DNA from 3 places in the Streptomyces sp. NPDC104313 genome. Region 1 is predicted to be linked to each of the others. Evidence: riboswitches for the same ligand, from Rfam matches in the RefSeq annotation. Region 1 holds a riboswitch; each other region holds the start of a gene.
What was found. A riboswitch is a leader RNA that binds a small molecule or an ion and turns the genes downstream of it on or off. The one in region 1 is predicted to bind cyclic di-AMP.
Positions count from the first base shown of each region.

Region 2: it holds a riboswitch for cyclic di-AMP, as region 1 does, so the genes downstream of both, ACZ60Q_RS31285 (C40 family peptidase) here and ACZ60Q_RS12450 (transglycosylase SLT domain-containing protein) in region 1, are expected to answer to the same signal.
Region 3: it holds a riboswitch for cyclic di-AMP, as region 1 does, so the genes downstream of both, ACZ60Q_RS31815 (M23 family metallopeptidase) here and ACZ60Q_RS12450 (transglycosylase SLT domain-containing protein) in region 1, are expected to answer to the same signal.

Region 1 is NZ_JBVJMW010000004.1:494,719-496,973, reverse strand. It holds gene ACZ60Q_RS12455 (GMC oxidoreductase) at 1-35, opposite strand, end outside; gene ACZ60Q_RS12450 (transglycosylase SLT domain-containing protein) at 182-1,024, opposite strand; cyclic di-AMP (ydaO/yuaA leader) riboswitch at 1,028-1,186, opposite strand; gene ACZ60Q_RS12445 (FAD-dependent oxidoreductase) at 1,670-2,255, shown strand, end outside.
Region 2 is NZ_JBVJMW010000018.1:62,199-64,453, forward strand. It holds gene pcrA (DNA helicase PcrA) at 1-675, opposite strand, end outside; cyclic di-AMP (ydaO/yuaA leader) riboswitch at 1,009-1,174, shown strand; gene ACZ60Q_RS31285 (C40 family peptidase) at 1,183-2,255, shown strand, end outside.
Region 3 is NZ_JBVJMW010000019.1:34,949-37,203, forward strand. It holds gene ACZ60Q_RS31810 (SGNH/GDSL hydrolase family protein) at 1-182, opposite strand, end outside; gene ACZ60Q_RS31815 (M23 family metallopeptidase) at 343-1,287, opposite strand; cyclic di-AMP (ydaO/yuaA leader) riboswitch at 1,291-1,451, opposite strand; gene ACZ60Q_RS31820 (tyrosine-protein phosphatase) at 1,895-2,255, shown strand, end outside.

The sequences.
Region 1 (2,255 bases):
TTGGCCTCGCCATCCCGCACGACAATATCACTCATATGACATCCCTCACCCTCAACAGAGTGCAACAAGTTCTACTGTCGATCGCGTGGTAAGTCACTAGGAACTTGAGGGTAACTTCCCGGCACACGCGAGTGACCCCGGACCGCAAGATCCGGGGTCACTCGGGCTCGGGCGTGGAGGATCAGTAGGCGCCGAAGACGTTGTCGATCGAGCCGTACCGGTCCGCGGCGTAGTTGCACGCGGCCGTGATGTTGGCGACCGGGTCGTAGCTGTCGGTCGAGGTGCCGGGCACGTGATAGGCCTGGAAGGTCGGGTCGATGACCTGGAGCAGCCCCTTGGACGGGGTGCCCTTGACCGCGTTGGAGTCCCAGTTGTTGATCGCGGCCGGGTTGCCCGAGGACTCACGGATGATGTTGCGGTGGATGCCCTCGTAGGTGCCGGGGATGCCCTGCTCGGCCATGACGGCCAGCGATTCCTTGATCCAGCCGTCGAGGTCATTCGTGTACGTGACGGCCTTCACGGCTGCCGGAGCGGCCTTTGCCACCGGAGCGGCGTTAACGCGCTCCGAACGGTCGGCGCGGTCCGCCTCGGCACCGCGCGCGACGGACGGGGAAGCCTTGGCTGCCTTGCCCGCCTTGCCACCCGAAGGGGCCTCGGACTTGGCTCCGAGGATCAGCTTGATACCCGGGTGAATAAGATCGGGATTCTCTCCGACGATCTTCCGGTTGCCTTCGTACAGCTTCTCCCAGCCGCCACTGACGGAATACTCGTGGGCGATCTTGGAAAGCGTTTCACCGGCCGCCACGGAATGCTGGGCGGGCGCGGCCCGCACGGCGGAATTCACCTGTGCGGACACCGCGGCGGGCGCCACGGCCTGCTGCGGAGCGGCGGGCGCGGGGGCCGCGAAGGCGCTGGTGGCGCCGATCACCGGGAGGGCGAGAACGGCTCCACCGGCGGCCACGGCGACAATGCCGCGGCGCAGCGAGGTGGACTGGGTACGACGGTGCTTACCCTGTGCGGGCATGGGGGTTTTCCTCTCCGGCGCCTGCGAGGTGAGCTGTCGGGTTCAGACGGGAGATGTCTGGCCGCACACTCGTGCGGCTTCACCCCAAGCCGTTCCGGTGACGGATCGGCGACTTACCTGGGTCCCCCGCTCCTGCCGTACGTGAGTGGGTTTCGGATTCCCGGACGGCGGCAGGATTCGGCGTTCCGCCCGGATTGACGGTGACCGTAGGCGAGAAATGCCGAACAGGACAAGCCCCGCATTCCGGATTTCCCCTTCCGCGCAAGATCGAAAGGCGGAATTGCCGGTTCGGGCCATTCCGTCAGGTCGTCAACTTTCCTCACACAGAAGGGAACCAACACCTCCGCTTCCACGTCCGACCCCTCGGACGTGACGCTCACCACTCCCTCGCAGTGATGGCCGAAACGGGCTCAAGCAAATGACCCCATAGGCCCAATAAGCCCTTTACGAAACAGGAGGGCCAAAAGAAACAAATCACCCATACCGGTATACGAAAGTGGGCTAATCGGACACTCTAGGCAGGGCCGGTCGACGGGCCCGCGGGGCGATCGCTTACGGTGTGCGGTGGAGATTAGTAAGTCAACCCTTACCTCCGACGTACGCTGTACCTGCCCGCGTTCGCCCGCCCCGAAGGATCACCACGCCATGACACGCCCCGTCCGCGTCGCCATTGTCGGAGCCGGCCCCGCCGGTATCTACGCTGCGGACGCGCTGCTCAAATCCGAGGTCTGCCAGGACCCGGGGGTCTCCATCGACCTCTTCGAGCGCATGCCCGCGCCCTTCGGCCTCATCCGCTACGGCGTGGCCCCCGACCACCCGCGGATCAAGGGCATCGTCAAAGCGCTGCACCAGGTGCTGGACAAGCCCCAGATCCGGCTCTTCGGAAACGTCAGCTACCCGCACGACATCGGCCTGGACGACCTGCGGTCGTTCTACGACGCGGTGATCTTCTCCACAGGTGCCGAGGCCGACCGGGCGCTCGACGTTCCCGGCATCCAGCTGGACGGCTCCTACGGCGCGGCCGAGTTCGTCTCCTGGTACGACGGACACCCCGAGGTCCCGCGCACCTGGCCGCTCACCGCGGAGAAGGTCGCCGTGCTGGGCGTCGGGAACGTGGCCCTGGACGTGGCCCGCGTCCTGGCCAAGACGGCGGACGAGCTGCTGCCCACCGAGATCCCGGACAACGTGTACCAGGGCCTCAAGGAGAACAAGGCTCTGGAGGTGCACGTGT
Region 2 (2,255 bases), on a different contig from region 1:
GTCCGCCGCCTGTCCGGCGAAGGTCTCCTCGTCGATGAGCTCGTTCTTGAGGTTGGAGACCTTGGCGGTGAAGGACTTCGGCGGATAGCGCTTGGGGTCCAGGTCCAGGTCGCGGCAGACCAGAGCCATCAGGCGCTTGGAGTCGGCGGCGTCGTAGATCGAGAACGACGAGGTGAAACCGAGCTTCTTGGACTCGCGGCGCAGGATGCGCACGCACGCACTGTGGAAGGTCATGACCCACATGGCGTGGGCGCGCGGGCCGACGAGCTGCTCGACGCGCTCCTTCATCTCGCCCGCGGCCTTGTTGGTGAAGGTGATCGCGAGGATCTGCCCGGGGTGCGTCCCGCGCTCGGCCAGCAGATGCGCGATGCGATGGGTGAGGACCCGGGTCTTGCCGGAACCGGCCCCGGCGACGATGAGCAGCGGGGACCCGGCGTGCACGACGGCGGCGCGCTGCTCGGTGTTCAGCCCGTCGAGCAGCGCGGCGGAGTCGATCACCGGGCGCGGGTGACCGTCCCGGTAGTACCCGTCCCGGGGCGGCGGGGGCGCGTCGTAGACGCCCTCGAAGAGTCCCTCCGGCACCGCTTCGGGCGCGTGGCCCTCGGGCGGCGGCGGGGGGCCGTCCTCCGCGGGCTGGAGGCCTGTCAGGAAACTGTCGTCAAAGAGGCTGCTCATCGCCTCCCGAGTCTAGGCGGCCGGACTGACAACCTTCCGCCGAAGCCGAGAACGGGCTCTCCGTACCGGCCTCCGACACGCCCGCACCGGACATCCACCGGACACCCGCCGGACCCGCCGGACACGCACCGAGAACGGGCGGCGACGTTCCGTGAAGGAGTGCCCGGTCGGAGGGAGTGCCGGAGCCCTCGGGGGTGGGTGCCGGACCCCCGAGCCGGAAAGGTCACGAAAATGTATCGGGCATATCGCTCATCGTCCTTCCCAGCGGCGGGGCCGGTTGGCTAGCGTGCTCGGTCAAGTGACCCGTACCTCCCTGGAGCGAACCACGCCCGACGGGCACTTCCGCCGAATCCGTGCTGCCTCCCTGGCAGTTCGGAACCGGGGACCCACACACAGCACCGGGGTGAATCGGTCCGTGCCCTCGCATCCGGACCGTAGGACAGCCTTCCGTTCCGTCCGAACCCGACAGCTGACCCGGTAGGCGGTCCACGGAAGGAGACGCAGGCCTTGGCATCGCATCGCAAGCCGCGCACGAAGGTGCGCACCACCGCCCCCGCCGTCGGGCTGACGACGGCCGCGCTGGCCTCCGTGACGCTGCTCTCCACGCAGAGCGCCACGGCGGCTCCCGCGGAGCCGAAGCCCGCCATCGAGGAAGTCCGGAAGAAGGTCGACGCCCTGTACCGGCAGGCGGGCGCCGCGACCCAGGAGTACAACCGGGCCAAGGCCACCTCCGCGTCCCAGCGGACGAAGGTCGACACACTGCTCTCCGACGTGGCGAAGCGGACCGAGAAGATCAACGAGGCGCGCAGGGCGCTGGGCTCCTACGCGACGGCCCAGTACCGCAGCGGCGGCATCACGCCCACCGCGACGTTCTTCCTGGCGGACGACCCGCAGGGGTACTTCGACCAGAGCCGGCTGATGGACCGGGCCACGGAGCGGCAGCTGAAGGCCGTCACCGAGGTCCGTACGCAGCAGGCCTCGGCGGCGAAGAAGCGCGCGGAGGCGGTGAAGAGCCTGGAGGCCCTCACGGAGACGCAGGCCACGCTCGCCTCCAGCAAGAAGGGCGTGCAGACCAGGCTCACGGAGGCCCGGGGCCTGCTGTCGAGGCTGACCGCCGAGGAGAAGGCGCGGCTGGCGGAGCTGGAGCGCGAGAAGGAGGCCGAGGCGGAGGAGAAGGCGGCGAAGCTGGCCGCCCGGCAGGCCGCCGAGGCGAAGGAGAGGGCCGAGGCCGGGGAGAAGGCCCGCGAGGAGACGGCGAAGGAGTCCGGCGGCGGTTCGGGCACGGGCTCCGGTTCCGGCACGGGCACGGAGCCGGGCTCCGGCACCGGTACGGACAGCGGCTACGCCGCCAAGGCGGAGAAGGTGCTGGCCTTCGCCCGCGCCCAGATCGGGAAGCCGTACGTGTGGGGCGCGTCGGGCCCCTCCAGTTACGACTGCTCGGGGCTGACGCAGGCGGCCTGGCGGGAGGCAGGCGTGACCCTGCCCCGGACGACCTGGGACCAGGTCGAGGTCGGGACCCGGGTCGCCACGTCCGACCTGCTCCCCGGAGACCTGGTCTTCTTCTACGACGACATCAGCCA
Region 3 (2,255 bases), on a different contig from region 1:
TCGGAGCCGGCCACCGCGTCGGGGGCCGGGAGCCGGTCGGCGAGGAGCACCGCGAAGCGGTCCGCCCAGCCGAGATATGTCCCGGCGGGGCCGGGGTCGCCGACGCCCTCCGTGAAACTGTCGCCGATCGCCGCGTACGACCCGATGGTGTGCTGCTGGGTGTTTCTCGAATCGTCTGCCACAAGCGTTTATCCTGCATCGTGCGATGTGACCTACGCGACCGTAATACGGGGTTGACTGGTGGTGAGATAGACCACCTGGTCAGTTTGGGTAAAGCCGGAATAAGTCGAGGGGCGGTGCGCCGCCGCGCACCGCCCCTCGATCACTTCTCGCCGGGCCCGGTCAGACCGAGACGCCGTGCTGACGCAGGTACGCGATCGGGTCGACGTCCGAGCCGTAGCCCGGGCCGGTGCGGACCTCGAAGTGCAGGTGCGGGCCGGTGGAGTTGCCGGTGGAGCCGGAGAGGCCGATCTGCTGGCCGCCGGTGACGGTCTGGCCGACGGAGACGCTGAGCGAGGACTGGTGGGCGTACTGGGAGTACATGCCGTCCTCGTGCTGGATGACGACCTCGTTGCCGTAGGAGCCGCTGTTGCCGGCCGAGACCACGGTGCCCGGGCCGATGGCGAGCACGGGGGTGCCGGAGGCTGCCTGGAAGTCCGAGCCGGTGTGGTAGCCGCTGGACCAGCTGGCGCCGGAAGCCCGGTACTGGGTGGTGACGTTGGCGCCTGCCAGCGGGGCGGACCAGCCGGAGCCGGTGGCCTCGGAGGAGCCGGTCCGCGCCGAGCTGCCGGAGTCGTCGGCGGAGACGGTGTCCGCCTTCGGGGCCTCCTTCGGCGCGGCCTTCGGGGCCGGTTCGGCCTGCTTCGGGGCGGCCTTCGGAGCCGCGGACTTCTCGGCCGGGGCGGAGCCCTTGGCGCCGAGGGTCAGCTTCATGCCCGGGTGGATCAGGCCGGGGTTCTCGCCGACGGTGGAGCGGTTGTCCTGGTACAGCTTCTCCCACCCGCCCTTGAGCTGGTGCTCGGCCGCGATCTTCGCCAGGTAGTCGCCGGATACGACGGCGTACGTCTTCGGGGTGGCCTTCGACGCTGCGGGGGCGGTGGCCGGCGCGGTGTGCGCGGCGGCGACCGAGGCGGCGGGCTTCGAGGCCGGGGCGGCCTGGTCCGCGGCGTTCGCGACGGTGGCGCCGATGAACGGAAGGGCGAGTACGGCCCCGCCGGTCCCTGCGGCGAGTACGCCGCGGGAGATCGGGCCGGACTTCGGACGACGGTGCTTACCCTGTGCGGGCATGGGGAAGTTCCTCTCCGGCGCCTGCGAGGTGAGCTGTCGGGTTCGGGCTGGAGATGCCCGGTCGCGTTGCCACGACTTCACCCCGAGCCGGTCCGGATCGCTCCGGATCGGCGGCTTACCTGGTTCCCCCGCTCCTGCCACGTGTGAGTGGGTGGGTGCGAATTCCGGGCGGCGGCAGGATTAGGCGGTCCGTCCGGATTGCGGCGACCGTAAACGAGTCAGGACGAGCGGAACAAGCCGTCGGTTGCGCATCGGAATCATCGGTTCGATATCGCTCCGGTTTTCCCGTCACCCTCCGTGGATTACGGATCTTGGGTTTCCGTGCGGGCAACGGGAATACTCCGGGGCACTCTCACCACGGACCGTCACGGGTATGATCCCGCTCACCCCTCAAATCTCATCTCCCCCATTAGCGGGGCATGTTCTACGAAACGCACCAATACGGACACCTGGCTCGCTTCGCTCCTGACGCCGGGTCAGCCCGGCCGTCCCGACACCTCACCAGGGTGCGCGGCCGTGCTGATTTTCCGTCTGATCGATGTCGTATCGTCACAGGAGCGCCTCTCGCCGGCGAGGGGCGCCGACGCCAGAGATCCCAGGAGCCACCGTGACGCAGCAGGTGCCGCAGGTCCCGCCGACAGAGACCGTGCTGAGCGGAGTCCGCAACTTCCGCGACGTGGGCGGGCTCCCCACCGCGGACGGGCGGCGCACCGCCTTCGGGCGGCTCTACCGAAGTGGCCACCTGGCGCACGCCACCGCCGAGGACGCGGTCTTTCTCGGCGGGCTCGGACTGCACACGATCTTCGACTTCCGCCACTCCACCGACCACCGGCTCGACGGTTACGACATCGAGCTGGCCGGTGTCCGCAATGTCAGCATTCCACTCTCGGACCCGGCCGACGGCGCGGAGTTCTGGCGACTGGTGCGCGACGGGAACATCGAGCAGCTGCGCTCGGTCCTCGCGAACG